Regions from separate parts of the Streptomyces sp. NPDC007084 genome, predicted to be linked through region 1. Evidence: riboswitches for the same ligand, from Rfam matches in the RefSeq annotation. Region 1 holds a riboswitch; each other region holds the start of a gene.
What was found. Region 1 has a riboswitch for S-adenosylmethionine ahead of thrC (threonine synthase). Riboswitches for the same ligand answer to the same signal wherever they lie in the genome.
Positions count from the first base shown of each region.

Region 2: another riboswitch for S-adenosylmethionine. It lies ahead of AB0912_RS06910 (putative leader peptide); the one in region 1 lies ahead of thrC (threonine synthase).
Region 3: another riboswitch for S-adenosylmethionine. It lies ahead of AB0912_RS18020 (putative leader peptide); the one in region 1 lies ahead of thrC (threonine synthase).
Region 4: another riboswitch for S-adenosylmethionine. It lies ahead of AB0912_RS22595 (aminotransferase class V-fold PLP-dependent enzyme); the one in region 1 lies ahead of thrC (threonine synthase).

Region 1 is NZ_JBEYFY010000008.1:196,293-201,042, reverse strand. Features, by position in the region: gene groL (chaperonin GroEL) at 1-428, opposite strand, end outside; gene AB0912_RS10630 (cold-shock protein) at 775-978, opposite strand; gene AB0912_RS10625 (MoaD/ThiS family protein) at 1,435-1,710, opposite strand; gene thrC (threonine synthase) at 1,707-3,005, opposite strand; SAM riboswitch class I at 3,023-3,180, opposite strand; gene AB0912_RS10615 (glucosyl-3-phosphoglycerate synthase) at 3,386-4,330, shown strand; gene AB0912_RS10610 (trehalose-6-phosphate synthase) at 4,452-4,750, shown strand, end outside.
Region 2 is NZ_JBEYFY010000005.1:113,222-117,971, reverse strand. Features, by position in the region: gene AB0912_RS06920 (PP2C family protein-serine/threonine phosphatase) at 1-746, shown strand, start outside; gene AB0912_RS06915 (glutathione S-transferase C-terminal domain-containing protein) at 936-1,772, opposite strand; gene AB0912_RS06910 (putative leader peptide) at 1,892-1,957, opposite strand; SAM riboswitch class IV at 1,994-2,138, opposite strand; gene AB0912_RS06905 (hypothetical protein) at 2,294-2,428, shown strand; gene AB0912_RS06900 (amino acid ABC transporter permease) at 2,600-3,604, shown strand; gene AB0912_RS06895 (amino acid ABC transporter ATP-binding protein) at 3,703-4,467, shown strand; gene AB0912_RS06890 (ABC transporter substrate-binding protein) at 4,639-4,750, shown strand, end outside.
Region 3 is NZ_JBEYFY010000019.1:72,816-77,565, reverse strand. Features, by position in the region: gene AB0912_RS18045 (hypothetical protein) at 1-6, shown strand, start outside; gene AB0912_RS18040 (DUF4190 domain-containing protein) at 3-272, shown strand; gene AB0912_RS18035 (hypothetical protein) at 353-631, opposite strand; gene AB0912_RS18030 (NADP-dependent oxidoreductase) at 1,199-2,233, shown strand; gene AB0912_RS18025 (MerR family transcriptional regulator) at 2,349-2,768, shown strand; SAM riboswitch class IV at 2,999-3,107, shown strand; gene AB0912_RS18020 (putative leader peptide) at 3,140-3,259, shown strand; gene AB0912_RS18015 (ABC transporter substrate-binding protein) at 3,578-4,750, shown strand, end outside.
Region 4 is NZ_JBEYFY010000029.1:34,431-39,180, reverse strand. Features, by position in the region: gene AB0912_RS22615 (NYN domain-containing protein) at 1-243, opposite strand, end outside; gene AB0912_RS22610 (hypothetical protein) at 278-517, opposite strand; gene AB0912_RS22605 (rhomboid family intramembrane serine protease) at 668-1,423, shown strand; gene AB0912_RS22600 (Lrp/AsnC ligand binding domain-containing protein) at 1,467-1,748, shown strand; gene AB0912_RS22595 (aminotransferase class V-fold PLP-dependent enzyme) at 1,794-3,158, opposite strand; SAM riboswitch class IV at 3,347-3,463, opposite strand; gene trpD (anthranilate phosphoribosyltransferase) at 3,548-4,612, opposite strand.

The DNA.
Region 1 (4,750 bases):
ATCTGCTCCTTGGTCTCGACATCCTTGGCCTGCTCCAGGAGGGCACCGGAGACGGCCTCGACGGCCTTCTCGATGCCACGCTTGAGGGCCATCGGGTTGGCGCCGGCGGCGACGTTGCGCAGGCCCTCGCGGACGAGCGCCTGGGCCAGGACGGTCGCGGTGGTCGTACCGTCACCGGCGACGTCGTCCGTCTTCTTGGCGACTTCCTTGACCAGCTCGGCGCCGATCTTCTCGTACGGGTCCTCGAGCTCGATCTCCTTGGCGATGGAAACACCATCGTTGGTGATCGTGGGCGCGCCCCACTTCTTCTCGAGGACGACGTTGCGGCCCTTGGGGCCAAGGGTGACCTTGACGGCGTCGGCGAGCTGGTTCATCCCGCGCTCGAGACCGCGCCGTGCCTCCTCGTCGAACGCGATGATCTTGGCCATGTGAAGTGGTCCTCCCGGACGGGGTGGATTGCTCCGGATCGCGCCCGCGCCCGCGACGGACGGCCTGCATGCCCTGTGGTTCCTTGCCCCACCGGCCTGCGGACCTCGCTGGCCCGATCCAAGTTCTGTCACTCTCACTCGGAGAGTGCTAACGCCAATGATTAGCACTCGACCCCGTCGAGTGCAAGGTGCGCTCGCGAAGAGGCCCCCCGCGGAGGCCTCCTACGGGGTCGCGCGCCCGCGCGCGCGTGAGGAAGGACGGTGGGCGGCGACGCACGAGGGGCCCGCATCCCTGGTGGGATGCGGGCCCCTCGCCCGTAATGCGTCGGTGGTCGTTCGCGCCCGATCAGACGGCGAGTTTGACCATGTCCGCCTGCGGACCCTTCTGGCCCTGCGAGATCTCGAACTCCACTCGCTGACCCTCTTCAAGGGTGCGGTAGCCGTCCATCTGAATCGCGCTGTAGTGCACGAAGACGTCCGCACCACCGTCGACCGCGATGAAGCCGTACCCCTTCTCCGCGTTGAACCACTTGACGGTGCCCTGAGCCATGCCTAACTCCCCTATTACTGGCCCTTGCACAGACCCGCACTTCGCGGATCCGGGTCAGACCTCCACCCCCCAACGGGTTGGGGGTGTGCGCCGGAACGCGTCGACCGCGGCTGAATGTATCTGTCCAACTGCCGTCTGCAACAGGTCAATCGGACGAGAATTCTGGGCATGGCTGATCACCGGTATAGGGAGAACTCGCGATGATCCAGGGCAAGTCGGGCCCCGTAAATGCCATAAACGGCTCAAATAGGCCGGGTACATTGGCTGCTTCTTGTCGGCTGCCGGGCGAGGACTCATATGCGTCCGGCATGAAACCAACATCCAGAACGGGGCGGCTTCCCCAACCCTACCCCGGTCAACCCCATGGAATTGCCCCCTCCGCTTCTCTCACGGAGGGGGCGATTTCATGAACTCTTCGTGTTCGGAATTACCGGGGGTAACAATCCCCGGGATTGCTCAGCCTCCGGCGACGGCCGGAATGATCGAGACGCCCACGCCGTCCGGCGTGGCGGTCTGGAGGCCCTGCTCGAAGCGCACGTCGTCGTCGTTCACGTACACGTTCACGAAGCGGCGCAGCTTGCCCTCGTCGTCCAGGACGCGCGCGCTGATGCCCGTGTGGTTCTTCTCCAGGTCGGCGATGACCTCGGCGAGGGTGGTGCCCTCGGCCGTCACCTCGGCGGCGCCCCCGGTGTAGGTGCGCAGGATGGTGGGGATGCGGACGTTGACGCTCATGATGCGAGGCCAGCCTCTCGGAAGGAGTCGAGGTTCGGGCGGATGGTCGCGGTCAGGCCGGTGTCCGAGGCCACCGCGTCCAGGGTCTTCAGGCCGTCGCCGGTGTTGAGCACGACGGTGGTCAGCGACGGGTCGAGCAGACCGCTCTCGATCAGCTTGCGGGTGACGCCGACGGTCACCCCGCCCGCGGTCTCCGCGAAGATGCCCTCGGTGCGGGCGAGCAGCTTGATCGCGTCGACGATCTGCGCGTCGTTCACGTCCTCCACGGCGCCGCCGGTGCGCCGGGCGATGTCGAGCACGTAGGGGCCGTCGGCGGGGTTGCCGATGGCGAGCGACTTGGCGATGGTGTCGGGCTTCTGCGGCCGGACCACGTCGTGCCCGGCCTTGTAGGCGACCGAGACCGGGGAGCAGCCCTCGGCCTGGGCCCCGAAGATCTTGTAGGGCTTGTCCTCGACCAGGCCGAGCTTGATCAGCTCCTGGAGGCCCTTGTCGATCTTCGTGAGCTGGGAGCCGGAGGCGATCGGCACGACGAGCTGGTCCGGCAGCTCCCAGCCGAGCTGCTCGCAGATCTCGTAGGCGAGCGTCTTGGAGCCCTCGGCGTAGTACGGGCGCAGGTTGACGTTGACGAAGCCCCAGCCCTCGCCGGCCGGGTCGCCGATCAGCTCGGAGCAGAAGCGGTTCACGTCGTCGTAGTTGCCCTCGATGCCGACCAGCTCGCCGCCGTAGACCGCGGCCATGACGACCTTGCCCTGCTCCAGGTCGTGCGGGATGAACACGCAGGAGCGGAAGCCGGCGCGGGCCGCGGCGGCGCCCACCGCGCCGGCCAGGTTGCCGGTGGAGGAGCAGGAGAGGGTGGTGAAGCCGAAGACGCGGGCCGCCTCGATGGCCTGGGCGACGACACGGTCCTTGAAGGAGTGCGTCGGGTTCCCGGAGTCGTCCTTGACGAAGAGCTTGCCGGCGTCGACGCCGAGTTCGCGGGCCAGGTTGTCGGCCCGCACGAGCTTGGTCCAGCCGGGGTTGATGTTCGGCTTGTCCGCCACGTCGGCGGGGACGGGGAGCAGCGGCGCGTAGCGCCAGATGTTCGCGGGGCCCGCTTCGATGCGCTTGCGGAGTTCTTCGGTTTCGTAGGCCGAGAAGTCGTAGGCGATCTCCAGCGGGCCGAAACACTCCTCGCAGGCGAAGACCGGACCGAGCGGGACGCGGTGTCCGCACTCGCGGCAGGAAAGCGCCGCGGCCGGGCCGAGATCGACCGCTTCGGCGGAGTTCGTGGTGCTTGCAACTGTCTGCGCAGCCATGGAGGCGAGGCCCTTTCTCCTCATCTTCCTCACGACGCACTTCGCCGTGAGACGGATTTGGCACCTTCCCTAGCCGGGAGCCTCGCGACGCGATCGTCTGGCGATCGGTACGAGACCGGCTGGAGGGTTGCCGGGGCTTCATCGGGCCGTATCCCTCTGCCCCTCTGGATGAGCGGTATTCGGTTGTTGAACTGTTGAACATATTACGTGCCGATGATCCAGGACATGCGATGGTCATCCGCGTTGTTCAAGACTGTAACCGAAGGCCAGGACAGTTGAAGCAGTCGTCCGAACCGCGAGACGACGGCAAGCGATCAGCCGCTGGCCGCAGCGGGCACGCTGATGAGAGCGTGTGATCAGACAGTGAGGAGCCGCAGACCGTGCTGAATGAAGTCGACCGCTGGCTGAGCACACGCTCCTGGTCCCTGACCGACCGCCCGCTCCACAAGATCATGTCCGCGAAACGGGCCTCCGGGTCGACGGTCAGCGTCGTGCTGCCCGCGCTCAACGAGGAGGAGACCGTCGGCGAGATCGTCGCGATCATCCGCCACGACCTGATGCGCCAGGTGCCGCTCGTCGACGAGATCGTCGTCGTCGACTCCGGCTCCACCGACCGCACCTCCGAGGTCGCCGCCGCCGCGGGCGCGCGGGTCGTGCACCGCGACGACATCCTGCCCGGCCTGCCGGCCGTGCCCGGCAAGGGCGAGGTGCTGTGGCGGTCGCTGCTCGTGACGAGCGGCGACATCGTCTGTTTCATCGACGCGGACCTCAAGGAGTTCTCCTCCGACTTCGTCCTCGGGATCGTGGGCCCGCTGCTCACCGACCCCGGTGTCGATCTCGTCAAGGCGATGTACGACCGTCCGCTGGGCGGCGCCGCCGGACAGGGCGGCCGGGTCACCGAGCTGATGGCCCGCCCGCTGCTGAACATGCACTGGCCGCAGCTCGCCGGCTTCGTCCAGCCGCTCGGCGGGGAGTACGCCGCCCGCCGCTCCCTGCTGGAGCGGCTGCCCTTCCCGGTCGGGTACGGCGTCGAGCTGGGCATGCTGGTGGACGCCCTGCACCTGGTGGGCCTGGACGCCCTCGCCCAGGTCGACGTCGGGGTGCGCAAGCACCGCCACCAGGACGGCCAGGCGCTCGGCCGGATGGCCGCCGCGATCTACCGCACCGCGCAGTTGCGGCTGGCCCGCGGCCACCTGATCCGGCCGTCCCTGACCCAGTTCGAGCGCACCCGGGACGGTTTCGAGCCGCGCACGTACTCGGTGGACACGGAGGAAAGGCCCCCCATGTCCGAAATCGCCGAGTACCAGCAGCGGAAAGCGGCCTGACCGGGTCCGCCGGCCGGCCCCCGGGTCCGGCCGGCGGGCCGCTCGCGTCCGGCCGACGGGCCGCTCGCGTCCGGCCGACGGGAACGTTTGAGCGTTTCGAGTCGGGGCTAGATTTCGAGGCATGGCTTCCACGCACGGTGCTCACCGGATTCTCGTCGCGTCCAACCGCGGTCCGATCACCTACCAGACCCAGGACGACGGCTCGCTCCAGGCCAGGCGCGGCGGCGGCGGACTCGTCTCCGGGCTCTCGGCGATCGGTCCGGACGCGGACGCCCTGTGGGTGTGCGCGGCCCTCGGGGACGGCGACCGGGAGGCCGTGCGGCGCGGGGTCGGCGAGGACGGCGTGCGGATGCTGGACATCGACGCCCGGGTGCACGCCGACGCGTACAACGGCATCGCCAACTCGGTCCTGTGGTTCGT
Region 2 (4,750 bases), on a different contig from region 1:
CCCCGATCCCGTCGAGCGTCGGCCCGTTCCAGGTGGCCGTCCGCTACAGCGCCGCGGCGGCCGAGGCCCGGATCGGCGGAGACCTCTACGCCCTCGTGCCCACGCCCTACGGCGTCCGGATGATCGTCGGCGACGTCCGCGGCAAGGGGCTTCCCGCCGTCGGCACCGCGGCGCTCGTCCTCGGCGTCTTCCGCGAGGCCGCCTACGACGAGCCCGACCTGCTCGCCGTGGTCGGCCGCATCGAGCGGAGCCTGGCGCGCAACCTCGGGCACGACGACTTCGTCACCGCCGTGGTCGCCGGCTACCCCGAGCCGGGCCGCCTGGAGGTCGTCAACTGCGGACACGCGCCGCCGCTGCACGTCGGCACGTCCGGGCAGGTGTCGTCCGTCGACCCCACCCACCCCGCGCCGCCGCTCGGGTTGCGCGCGCTGACCGCCGAGACCCCCACCCTCCAGGTCCTCCCCTTCGCCGACGGAGAGCAGTTGCTCCTCTACACGGACGGTGTGACCGAGGCGCGCGACCACGGGCGGGCGTTCTACCCCCTCGCGGAGGGACTGGGCCGCCATGTCTGCGACGAGCCGGCGTCCACGCTCGCCGCCCTCGACGCCGAACTCCAGGCCCATGTCGGAGGGCGGCTGCACGACGACGCGGCGCTGCTCCTGCTCCGCAAGCCCGCAGTCCGGGAGCCCGCCCGCCCGGGTGATCCGGTGGACCGCACGCCCGCCGCCCTCACGGGCGGCGGCTGAGCGGGACCGCGGCCCCGCTCAGCCGCCGCACGCGGCGTCTCCCGCTCTCCGCCTCCGCACGCGGCGCTTCCAGCTCCGTGAGCGGTGCCTCGGTCCCGGCGCCCGCGCATGAGGCGCTTGCGCCTCCGTCCGCGGCTCGGCCTCCGGCTCCGCCCGCCCCGCTGTCGCCCTCCGGCGCGGATCAGGCGCTCACGCCGCCGCGCGCGTCCCCGCGTCCGCGCCCCGGAACGCGGGATGCTCGCCGAGCCGGTGGACGTACTCGCGCAGCCGGGGGCGGGCGCACAGGGCCTCGGCCGGGACGAGCCGGGTGAGGGCCACCCACGCGTCCACGTCCGCCGCCGTGAGCCGGTCGCCCAACAGGTAGGGGCCGCAGGCCAGTTGGCGGTCGAGGAGTTCCAGCGCGGCCGACCGGTCGGCGGCCGGCGCGGACGCCGTGAGGTGCCGGTCGACAAGGTCGCGCAGCGCGTCGATGTCCTGGGCGAGGGCGGCCGGGCGCAGTGTGGGCAGGCAGGCGGCCGAAGCGCCGGCGAGCAGGCCCGTGAGGTCGCGGAGAATGTCGGGGGTGTGGTTGCTGACGATGCGTCCGCTCCAGCGGTCGCACAGCGCCGGGGCCGTCACCGGTCCGTCGTAGTGGTGCACCGTCGCCTCGTAGGCGCGGCGGAGGGAGGCGAAGGCGTCGGAGGTCTCGGCGGGGTGCGTCAGGATCGTGGTGGCGACCGAGTCCCTGAGGCCGAGGAGGTCGAGCGTGATGGAGATGCGCAGCGAGCGCGGACAGCCCGCCGACAGATACAACTCGTAGCGGTGCGGCGCCGGGTAGAAGCCGCCGGCCAGGCCGACGCCGATGCGACTGTGGACGCGGTGCGGAAGGGCGGCCGGCCGGACCGTCCGGGGGTGCGGTCCCGTGCCGGGGGCCGGCGGCTCACCGGCGACGGCGAACGCGGCGGACTCGGCCGGGCGTGCCGGTGAACTCTCGTTACAGGGAAGGGGGTTGGACGTGCTGGAACCGCGCGAAGCTGTCTCGGGCATGACTCTCCCTAGGGGGAACGAGGAAGCCATCGCCGCCTTGTGGGCATGGGCGATGAGCGGCTGGATGCGGAGCGAACGCGCTGGACGCGCCGGCCCGGATCGAACGGGCCGGCAGCGGATCAGTAAGCGCTGGAGACGCGCAGAAGGTCGATGTGCAAGCGCCTCGTCAAGTCGTTCCGCGGCATTCCCACCGGTCCCAACCTCGGGGCTCGCGAAACGCGAGACCACGCTTGCCCCGCCGCACCGGCGGAACCCGGTCGTCACCCGGGGCACCCCGTCGCGGTGGAAGGGTTGCCTGTCAGCGGGCCGGGGCCGATGACCACTGGAGCGGGCGAACCCGCGCCGTGGGCGCTGACAATCGTGACCGTCCACGCCAGTTTCGGCGTGCTCCCGTGCGCCGTCAAGAAGGCGGACGACACGGTCTCATCAGGTGGTCACTCGCATTGACATTCTTTTCGGACCAGGCCTAACGTGCGGCCACAACGAGACGCCCCAGGGCCGGAGAAGTGATGGTGACAGCGATGTACGCAGTCGACGGGACGGCCGCATGGCGGCGCCTCGGCCGCGACGTGCTGTGCGCGGACCGCTCCGTCGACCTGCTGCGCGTCAACAGCGCCCTGTGTACGGGCACGTGTCGCACCCTCTGTCACGGCTGACGGTTCTCCTTCCGCATCTCTGACGACCACCGCTGTCGCGGTGTGCCCCCTCTCCGTCCAGCCCCCGTGATCCCGTGCGTCCGTGCCGCGTTCCGCGCCGAGCCGTTCCGGCCGCGCCCGCGCGTCACCGATCGCCGTGGTCCGGGGTGTCCGAATCCGCTGGAGCTCTCCATGAGTGAATCTCCGGGCATAGCTGTGTCCTCCGGATCAGCGCCGCCCGCCGAGACGACCCCCCGTCCCGACGTCCCCGCCGCGCCGAAGCCCCTGTCGGCCCAGCGCGTCGTTCCGCTCCGGCGCCCCGGTCGCTGGATCATCACGGCCGTCGTGCTCGTGCTGGTCGCCCAGATCACCCATGGCCTGGTGACCAACCCCTTCTACCAGTGGGACCGCTTCCAGTACTGGTTCCTGCGCCCGACGATCCTCGACGGCCTGCTCATCACCCTCGAAGTCGCCTTCTACAGCGCGGTCTTGGGCCTGCTGGGCGGTGTGCTGCTGGCACTGGCCCGGCTCTCCCCGAGCCCGGTGCTCCGGGCGGTGAGCTGGGTCTACACCTGGCTCTTCCGCTCCGTACCCCTCATCGTCGTCCTGCTGTTCCTCTACAACTTCAGCGCCCTGTACAAGACGCTGAGCGTCGGCGTGCCCTTCGGTCCGGCCTTCTTCTCCTTCGACGAGTCGCGCCTCGCCACCGACATGGTCGTGGCCGTCATCGGACTCAGCCTCAACGAGGCGGCGTACGCCTCCGAAGTGGTGCGCGGCGGCATCCTCTCCGTCGACCAGGGCCAGCACGAGGCGGCCTCCGCCCTCGGCCTGCCCAAGCGGTACCAGTTCGCGAAGATCGTCTTCCCGCAGGCGCTGCGCTCCATCACCCCGAACTACGTGAACCAGCTGATCGGCCTGATCAAGGGCACCTCGCTGGTCTTCTACGTCTCCCTGCTCGACCTGTTCGGCTCCGTGCAGAGCATGGGCAGCACCTACCCCGGCGACATCGTGCCGCTGCTGCTGGTCGCCACCGCCTGGTACCTGATCCTGACCAGCGTCGTGTCCGTCGTCCAGTTCTACGTCGAGCGGCACTACTCGCGGGGCGCGCTGCGCACCCTGCCGCCGACCCCGTTGCAGAAGGTACGGCACGGTCTGCGCGACGCGCGGGCCCGGCTCCGGAGGGAGACGGCGATATGAGCGGCGACGCGCGTCAGACGACGGTCGAGACGGGGACGGCCCCGCAGGACCGGACACCCGGCACGGCCTCGGCGGCCGAGGTCGTCGCGGCGCTGGAGATCCAGCCCGCCGCGGTCGAGGTGCACGACGTACACAAGTGGTACGGCGCCCACCACGTCCTGGACGGAGTGGAGTTGACCGTCCGTCCCGGAGAGGTCACCGTCATCCTCGGACCGTCGGGCTCCGGAAAGTCCACCCTGCTGCGGGTCATCAACCATCTGGAGAAGCCCGAGATCGGCCATGTCAGCCTGAACGGCGAGCTGATCGGGGTGCGCCGGCACGGTGAGCGGCTGAAGGAACTCAGCGAGCGCGTCATCCTGGGGCAGCGCAGCCGCATCGGGTTCGTCTTCCAGAACTTCAACCTCTTTCCGCACCTGACCGTGCTCGACAACGTGGCCGCGGCCCCGGTGGCGACCGGGAAGCTGTCCAAGCCCGAGGGCCGGCAACTGGCCCGCGACCTGCTCGCCCGGGTGGGACTCGCGGACAAGGCAGGCGCCTACCCACGGCAGCTGTCGGGCGGGCAGCAGCAGCGGGTGGCGATCGCCCGTGCCCTCGCCCTGCGCCCCGGCGTCATCCTCTTCGACGAGCCGACGTCCGCGCTCGACCCCGAACTGGTCGGCGAGGTACTCGCCGTCATCAAGGACCTGGCCCGAAGCGGCACCACGCTCGTCATCGTCACCCACGAGATCGGCTTCGCCCGCGAGATCGCCGACCGGGTGGTCTTCATGGACGGCGGCCGGATCGTCGAACAGGGCCCGCCCTCCCAGGTGTTGGACCACCCGCGGCAGGAACGCACCCGCGACTTCCTGAGCAAGGTCCTCTGATCCACACCCGCTGACCCCATCCCTCCGGAGCGGGCCTGGGCACCCAGGCCCTCCGACCGGGCCCCGACGCCGGGCGACCAGGCGCCGGCAGGCACGGACCCGCGTCCCACAGATGTCGCGGCCCGCCGGGACCGCGCCCCCACACCCTCACCTCATCCGACAAGGACAGTCATGCGCACCCTCCCCCTGAACAGCAGAATTCTTCGCGGCGTCACCGCGACCGCGGCCGTCGCCTCCCTCGCCGCCGGGCTCGCCGCGTGCGGGGGCGACAGCGACGCCGCGA
Region 3 (4,750 bases), on a different contig from region 1:
CGATGAGCCAGTCGACCCAGGAGACGACGCGGACGGCCTCCCGGCGCGACCCGTACAGCTTCGCCGTGGCGTCCTTCATCCTCGGCCTGGTCGGGCTGCTGGTCTTCAACATCGTCCTGGGGCCGATGGCCGTCGTCCTCGGGTTGATCGCCCTGCACCGGGGCACACTGCACCGCCACCGCGCCTATCTCGGCATTCTGCTCGGGGTCGCCGACCTCGTGGTGCTCGCCGTCGTCACGGCGGCCGACCACAGCGTCACCTGGCACATCTGAGCCGGCCACCGGCCCGACGGCCGGCGTCAGTGCCCGTCACGCGCACGGAGTCCGCGGGCCTGCCTTGAGAGGGCAGTCCCTCAGGGGGCGTCCCCGGCCCAGTCGAAGAACATCGGGTCCCCGGGGCGCGGGTCGTACAGGGCCCGCGCACCGGGCCCGAACTGCCCCAGCTCCGTCTCCAGAGCGACACCGACGGATATCTCCTCCGGTGTCCGCCCGGTGATGTCGAGCAGCAGACCGTCCAGCGGCCCGCCGACCAGTTCGGCATAGTCCCGACCGCGCTGCGGGCCCTGACGGGGGTCGTCGTGGTCCGCGCCGTAGACCCGGCCGCGCAGGAGCTGTTCGTCGTCCTTGTCCATGCCCTCCACCTTCCCAGCCGCCACTGACAACGCGAGTCGGACCAGAATCGCCGGGGCGCGCCCACGCCGCGATCCGAGGGTTCCTCCCGTGTCCGCTCGGAGCCGGGCGGGGGCCCGCCGAGCGGGGCCGCAAACACCTGCCGCCCGGGTCCGTCACCGCCACTGCTCCGATCAGGTGAAGTGCCCGTACAGACCGGATGGGGCCGGCCGGATCGGACGGGACGGGACCGTATGGACGGGATCGGACCGGACGGGACCGGCTATGGCCGCGCCACCGGGTCGGCCGTAGAAGCCACACCCGGCGCCGCACGCCGCACACGCGGAAAGGCCAACCCGCCCTTCCCCTTGCCACTGCCCCGCACAGGTTCCCGCCGACCCGCACGTCTTGCCCCTGACCCGCACGTGTTGCCCCTGACCCGTACGACTCGTCTCTGACCCGTACGACTTGCCTCTGACCCGCACGTCAGGGTTTAGCGTGCCCCGGCCGGTGGGTCGGCCGGGAGGCCCGGCCGCAAGACGACGCACCGGTTCGTGCCCTTTTCCTCGCCCGAGCCCCGGAGTCGCGTCATGACCCTTCAGCCACCGCTCACTACCCGCCAGATCCACCTCGTCACCGAGCCCGACGGACTGCCCGGACCCGAGCATCTCGCCGTGGTCGAGACGCCGCTCCCGGCGCCGCGGGAGGGCCAAGTCGTCGTCCGCAACCGGCACTTCCTCGTCTTCCCGGGGCTGCGCACCCTCATCGGAGGGCAGGCCGAAGCGGTGCCGTTGCCGCCCGTGCGGCTCGGCGACGCCCTGTTCGGCCCCGCTGTGGGGGATGTCGTCGCGGTGGGTCCGGACAGCCGGCTGCGCCCCGGCGACACCGTGACCCATCTGCTCGGCTGGCGTGAGCACGCCCTCGTGAACGAGACCGACTGCCTGCCCCTGGGCGACGTACTGCCCGACCCCGTCGCGTTCCTCTCCTCCGGGGCGGCCGCGTACGCCGCGCTCACCCGGCTCGCCGCCGTACGCCCCGGCGACACGGTCCTCGTGACGGGGGCCGCGGGCGCGGTCGGAAGCCTGGCGGGACAGGTGGCCCGGCTGCTGGGCGCGACGCGCGTCGTCGGCACCACCCGGTCGGCGCGCAAGGCCGACCGGCTCACGGCCGAACTGGGCTACGACGCCGTGATCGTGCCGGGGACGGCGCCGCTCGCCGAACAGCTCGCCGACGCGGTACCGGAGGGCATCGACGTGCTCCTCGACACCGTCGGCGGCGAGCAGCTCACCGCCGCGGTCGGCGCCGCGCGCCGTGGCGCGCGCTTCGCGCTCGTGGGCGCGCTCTCCGGGCAGCTGTCGCCGGAGCGGGGCCGCGACGGCAGCACCTCGCCGGCGGAGATCGACACGTTCCGGATCATCACGCTCGGCCTCAGCCTGCGCGGATTCAGCAGCGCCGATCTCGGCGACGCGGCGGAGGAGTGGACCAAACGCTTCGGGGAGTGGCTGCGCTCTGGGGACATCGTCTTCCCCACCGCACGGATCACGGGCATCGATCGCGCTCCCCAAGCGTTGCAGGAACTGTTCGAGGGGCGGCACCTCGGAACGGTCGTCGTCGACCTGCCGTAACACCGGCGCCGCGATGTCCGTGCCTTCCGCGTCCTCGACGGGACGGATGCCGACGTCCTCGACAGGACGGATGTCGGCACGAAGGATGTCGGCACGGCGACGGGTGGAGGAGCGGATGCGGATCGGGGACGCGGCGGCGGCGGCCGGCACGACACCACGGGCACTGCGGTTCTACGAGGAGCGTGGGTTGCTGCCGCCGCCACGGCGCACCGCGTCCGGGCAGCGCGAGTACGGTCCCGACGAGATCGCCCGGGTGCGGGTGATCCGGGACCTGCTCGCCCTCGGTCTGACGGTGGAGGACTTGTGCGGCCTGGCCGACCGCATCCCGCTGATCGTCGAGGACCCGCGCCGGCGGTGTTCCGGCCGTACGGACGGTCCCGGCGCGGGCGTGGTGGACCGGCGGCTGGACGCCCTCGACGCCGAAATCGACCGTCTGACCCGGCTGCGCACCCGCCTGGCGGCCCAGACGGGCCGAACGGCCGACGGACCGTACGGGGGCGTCGGCCGTACCGGGGCGGAGTCCCGGACGTCATGACGGCGTGACGGCGTGACGGCGTGACGGCGTGACGGCGTGACGGCGTGACGGCGTGACGGCGTGAGTCTTGTGCGGGCCGTCAAGATCCCCTCGAACGGGCCCGGTTGTTGCGCGGAGATGAAATCCCGCAGCTCGGCGCGGTGCGGCCACTGGCCCGACGCCACTCGCCCCGGTCTCGTCCCCGATCTCGTCATTGACGGATCGGAGAATCGATTCGTACGATCGCGACTGGCATTGAGTGTCAGCGTCAAGCCCTGGCTCGCTGACCGGCAACCCTCCACCGCGGTGGGGTGCTCCAGGTGAAAGCCCGGCGGGGTGACAGCCCCGCAAGCGCGAACCCCCTGACGGGGGACGAGATGGGGAGGCCAGGCGTGCGGAACATCAGCGGCGATCTGAGCGCCTCGATCGCGGCCGCGGCGATGTTCTCCGGTTTCTCGCGCCGCCGCCACATCGACCTGGAGCGTTCCGCCAGCTGTCTGTGTCGCCGCTGACCGGACGCCCCACCGGTCGGCGCACCCCGCCGGTCACCGGTCGACGCACTCCGTCGGCCCGTTCCCGCGGATAGCCGTCAACCACCCCTGCTCTCCCCGGCGTTGCCGGGTCCTCGGTGGGCACGTCGTACGCCGTCGTCGACGCAGCCCTCGCGCATCGCTCACGCCCGGCTTCCCTGTCCGGGGCTCGCGCCTGAGCGTCCCGTCCGTTCCGACTTTCTCGCCCGAACGGTGCCGCCCGTCCACGGCCGCACCGCCCCGCTTCGCCATGTCCGCACCGGACAGGCGCGGCGACTCTGGAGTAGGAGAACCCCTTCCGTGACATCGCATCCGGATTCCCGATCGGCCCGATGGGCGGCAGCCGCCGCTGTCGTGACCTGCGGCATCCTGTTGAGCGGCTGCTCGTCGAGCGACGGCACCGGTTCGAACAACACCGACGCCCAGGCCAGGTCCGGCGGCACTCTGACCTTCGCGGTGGGTTCCGACGCCGGCTGCGTTGACCCGCAGCAGGTGGGCAGCAACGACAGCATCTACTCGCTGCGCCAGGTCGTGGACTCCCTGACCGACCAGGATCCCAAGACCGGCAAGATCGTGCCGTGGCTGGCCAAGAGCTGGGACATCAGCTCGGACACCCGGACGTTCACCTTCCATCTGCGGTCGGGGGTCACCTTCAGCGACGGCTCACCGCTGACCGCCCAGGTGGTGAAGGACAACTTCGACGCGGTGCCGAAGCTCGGGGCCCTGGCCACGCTCGCCCAGGGCTACCTGAGCGGGGTGCAGAGCACGAAGGTGGTCGATCCGAGCACTGTCCGGGTGACGTTCAAGGAGCCCAACGCGCAGTTCCTGCAAGCCACTTCGACCCACTCGCTGGGCATCGAGTCGGCGGCGAGTGTGAAGCTGAGCCCGCAGGAGAAGTGCAGCAAGGGCGTGGTCGGCTCCGGCCCGTTCAAGCTGGCCGGTTATGTGCAGAACCGCTCGGTGACGCTGGCCAAGCGCGCCAAGTACGCCTGGGGTTCCTCGCTGTGGACCAAGAAGGGCGAGGCGTATCTGGACAAGCTGGTGTTCAAGATCGTGCCCGAGGCCGGTGTGCGCAGCGGGAGTCTGCAGTCCGGCCAGGTCGACGCGGTGGGCAGTGTCGGCAAGGCCGACGAGACCGCGCTCAAGGGCGGTGCGGTGAACCTCCAGCGGCGCGCCAACCCGGGTGTCGTGTTCAACCTCGGCCTGAACAACGCCCGTCCGGTGTTCAAGGACGAGAAGGTCAGGCAGGCCCTCCAGTCCGCCATCGACCGGAAGCAGATCGTGGACGCCGTCTTCCCGACGGGCACCGAGCCGGCCACGAGCGTGCTGGCGCACACGACGCCGGACTACGCGGACCTCGGAGCGGACTTGGCCTTCGACGCGGCGAAGGCCAAGTCCCTGCTGGACGAGGCCGGATGGAAGGCCGGCGGTGACGGCGTCCGGTCGAAGGACGGCAAGAAGCTGCGCCTGACC
Region 4 (4,750 bases), on a different contig from region 1:
GCGCTGTCTGAACAGCGGGTCCGTCTCCAGCGCGGCGGCCATGGCGTTGCCGGCGAACTTGGCCCGCCGGTTCGGCGCGAAGCGCGCGTACTGCCGTAGCTGCGTGGGCAGTTCGGCCACCGTCAGGCCGCCGAAGCCGTCCGAGACGATCTGCACCACGCGCCGGCGCACGCCGTCGGGCAGCGGACGATCGAGCAGCTCGGCGGTGCCGTCGTCCGGCTCCCCGCCCGCGGTCTCCATCATCCGTCACCCCAATATCCGTGCGGGGCCCGCTCCCTCAGGAGCCGGCACCCGGCCTGTCCACGAGTTCGACCTGATCCACCGCGTTGCACCAGCGGCACCGCACCGACTCGATGGTCTCACTGACCACCTCGCGCTCCTCGACCTTCGGGTCACCGGCGAGGTCGAGGTGCACGTACTCGACGACCTTCGACGAGCGCGTCACGTCGAACCGCGTGAGGTTGCCGCAGAGCGAGCAGCGCCAGCGGGTCTTGGCGTCCGGCAGGGGAACCGTCATGTGGCAGTCGCTTTCCTTCTAGTGTCCGTCCGGCACCGGTCCCGGTGCATGTGGCTCGTAACCCTACGGCCTGGCGGGTAGTCGACGCTCGGCCGTCCACGGCGGCGAGGCTGTCCGTACCGATCCGTCCGGTACGTCATGCTCTGTACCATGATCGGCAATTGGAGTACGGCAGTCGGCAGAGCGGTGCGGTCCCAGGCGGCACCGGTGACGTACGGGCTGCTCGTCCTGTGCTGTCTGGTCTTCGTGATCGGCCCGGCCTCGGGCCTCAGTCCCGCGTACGGGACGGGGGACGAGCTGCTGGCGGTCCAGCGGGCGTACTTCCGGCGCTGGGGCGTGGTGCCGGCCGATCTGTTCGACGGGCCGGCGCGCGAGGTGCTCACCCCGGCGACGGCCCTGTTCATCCACGGAAGCTGGCTCCACCTCCTGGGCAACATGCTCTTCTTCTACGTCTTCGGGCTGCTGACCGAGGAGCGCATGGGCCATGTGGAGTTCTGCCTGTTCTACCTGGGCTGCGGCTACCTGGCCCTGCTCGGCTACGCGGCGGCCAACGCGTCCTCGGAACAGTCCCTGGTCGGGGCGTCCGGGGCGATCTCCGCGGTGCTCGGCGCGTTCCTGTACCTGTTCCCCAAGGCCAGGGTGACCAGTCTCTTCCCGTTCCTGTTCTTCCTGCCGCTCAGGTTCCCGGCCTGGGTGGTGCTGCCGTTCTGGTTCACCCTCCAGTGGCTGGCGGCGGGCCAGAGCGAGTCCGGCCCCGGGGTGGCCTATCTGGCGCATCTGGTCGGCTTCTCGCTGGGCTTCCTCTACGCGTGGGCGCGGTTCGGCCGGCGCGGCGCTCCCGCGCCCCTCGCGGGGGCACCGGACCGGGGCCCGTCCGAGAGCCGGCGGCCGGCGGAGCGCGAGTAGGGTGAGATCCCCCAGCAGTGGCCCCCGAGGGAGAGAACCAGCCGTGATCACCGCGATCGTCCTCATCAAGACCAGCGTGGACCGGATCCCCGAGATCGCCGAGTCGATCGCGTCGCTGGAGAGCGTCAGCGAGGTCTTCTCCGTCACCGGCACCTACGACCTGATCGCGATGGTCCGGGTGCGGGCCCACGACGACCTCGCGGACGTCATCCCCGGCAAGATCAGCAAGATCCCGGGCGTCGAGGCGACGGACACGCACGTGGCGTTCCGTACGTACTCCCAGCACGACCTGGAGGCGGCGTTCGCGATCGGTCTCGACTCCTGACCGACCCGAACACCGCCTCCCGGCTCACCGCTGTGGCGGGCCGGCTCACACCGCCGGCACGCAGCGCCCGTCCTGGGTGCGGTACTGCCAGCGCGCGCCGTCCCGGACCAGCTCGCGCACCGCGCGGACGAACCGCTCGACGTGCTCGTCGGGAGTGCCGGCGCCGAAGCTGACACGGATGGCGTTGAGGGACTTCTCGCCGGGCGCCGCCTCCGGGGCGCCGCACTCCCCCTGGGTCTCGGGGTCGCTGCCGAGCAGCGTGCGGACGAGCGGGTGGGCGCAGAACAGGCCGTCGCGGACGCCGATGCCGTACTCGGCGGAGAGCGCGGCGGCGAAGTGCGAGCTGTTCCAGCCCTCGACGACGAAGGAGAGCACGCCGACTCGCGGGGCGTCGTCGCCGAAGAGGGACAGCACGCGCACCTCCGGGACCTCGGCGAGGCCGGCGCGGACGGTGCGGATCAGGTGCCGCTCCCGGGCGACGAGGTTGTCGAAGCCCTCCTCGGTGAGCGCCTTGCAGGCCGAGGCGATGGAGTAGGCGCCGATGACGTTCGGCGAGCCGGCCTCGTGCCGGGCCGCGCTGTCGTGCCACTCGACGTCCACCCCGCCGTCCGCGCGCCGGGTGACCTTGCGGCTGGCGCCGCCGCCCGCCAGGTACGGGTCGGCCGCGCGCAGCCAGTCGGAGCGGCCGGCGAGGACGCCGGAGCCGAACGGCGCGTAGAGCTTGTGCCCGGAGAAGGCGACCCAGTCGACGTCGAGGTCCTGGACGGAGACGGGGTGGTGCGGGGCGAGCTGGGCGGCGTCGAGGACGATCCGAGCGCCGTGGGCGTGCGCGGCGGCGGCCAGTTCCCGCACCGGCCACAGCTCCCCGGTGACGTTCGAGGCACCGGTGACGCAGACGAGGGCCGGGCCGTGCGGGTCGCGGGCGGCGAGGGCGCGCTCCAGGGTCGTGACGGCCTCGTCGGGGGTGCGCGGGGCGTTCAGGTAGGTCACCCGGGCGTCGCGCCAGGGCAGCAGCGAGGCGTGGTGCTCGGTCTCGAAGACGAAGACCTGGCAGCCGGCCGGGAGCGCGGCGGCGAGCAGGTTGAGCGAGTCGGTGGTGGAGCGGGTGAAGACGAGCTGGTCGTCGGCGCGGCAGTCGAGGAACTCGGCGACGGTCCGGCGGGCGTTCTCGAAGAGGTCGGTGGAGAGCTGCGAGAGGTAGCCGGCGCCGCGGTGCACGCTGCCGTAGTACGGGGCGTACGCGGCGACGTCGTCCCACACCCGCTGGAGGGCGGGGGCGCTCGCGGCGTAGTCGAGGGCCGCGTAGGCGACCTCGCCGCCGGTGACGAGCGGAACGGTGACGTCCCGGCCCAGCACGGGCAGCGGGGCACAGACGGACGAGTCGGCGGCGGTGGCGGTGACGACGGACATGGCGGACTCCTGTGAGGCAGGCGGGATCACCGCGCGAGCCGGCCGCCCGAAAGCGGCGCTCAGCGCGGGAGAAGGGGAAAAAGGGTGTGCGGAGGCGGGGCTCGACGCCCTATCGCATTCGCTTGCTCACAGAAGGCTCCCTCGAACGACCAGGACCCCTGGTTGCATCCACTCGAAAGAGTGCGAGGGGTCCGCGCTTGCCGTAGACCTCGCTGCCTACGGCCTGGTCTTCACCCGGGGCACCCCGCCACGGACGGAGGGTTGCCGGACAGCCGGCCGGGGCCTGATGGCTGTCGCTCATGACCTGGTACAGCATTTTGCCAGAAGATCTTCGCGGCGCAAGACGCGGTCCGGATTGTGGACCGCGCCCCGCGTCACATCCGCGTCGGTCAGGCGTTGCTGGCCGCCACCCACCGGTCGAGGGTGCGCCTGGCCGCGCCGGAGTCGATCGCCTCGGCGGCCTTCGCCATCCCGGCGCGGAGCTGGTCCGCGAGGGGCGCGTCGGCCGGCTCCAGGGCCACCAGGGCGGCCGCCGAGTTCAGCAGCACCGCGTCGCGCACCGGCCCCGTCTCGCCGTCCAGCAGCCGCCGGGCGACCTCCGCGTTGTACGCCGCGTCGGCGCCGCGCAGCGCCTCCACCGGGACCACGTCGAGGCCGACGTCCCGGGGGTGGAAGTGCTCCTCGGTGACCTTGCCGTCGCGGACCACCCAGACCCGGGAGCCGGCGGTCGTGGTCAGCTCGTCCAGGCCGTCGTCGCCGCGGAAGACGAGCGAGGAGTTGCCGCGCTCGGCGAAGACGCCCGCCACGATGGGCGCCATCCGGGGGTCGGCGACCCCGACCGCCTGGGCCTTGACCCGGGCCGGGTTGGTGAGCGGGCCCAGCACGTTGAAGGTCGTGCGGATGCCGAGCTGTCCGCGCGCCGCCGCCACGTGCCGCAGCGCCGGATGGAACTTCACCGCGAAGCAGAAGGTGATGCCGGCCTCCTCGGCCACCCGCGCGACCCGGTCCACCGTGAGCTGGAGATTGACGCCGAGCTTCTCCAGGACGTCCGAGGAGCCGGAGGCGGAGGACGCGGCGCGGTTGCCGTGCTTGACGACCTTGGCGCCGGTGCCGGCCACCACGATCGAGGACATCGTGGAGATGTTGACGGTCTTCGCGCCGTCGCCGCCGGTGCCGACGATGTCGACGGTCCGGCCGGGCACCTCGATCACGTTGGCGTGCTCGTACATCGCCCGGACGAGTCCGGAGATCTCCTGGACGGTCTCGCCCTTGGCCCGCAGCGCCACCACGAAACCGGCGATCTGCGCGTCGGTCGCCTCGCCGCGCATGATGCGGTCCATCGCCCAGGCCGTGTCGTCCGCGCTCTGGTCGCGGCCTTCGAGGAGACCGTTCAGCACCTCGGGCCAGGACCGGCCCGCCGCGGTGTCGCCTCCAGCGGGGTGCACAGCGCTCATGGTCGCTCCTGGGTTCCTGGGTCACACGGGTGGGAGCCCCCGCGTCACGGGGGTGAGTCCACCCTATCCAGCCCCGCAGACGGCGAAGAGCCCCGTCCGTGGACGGGGCTCTCGCCGTGGCGAACTGCCGGCGCGGGG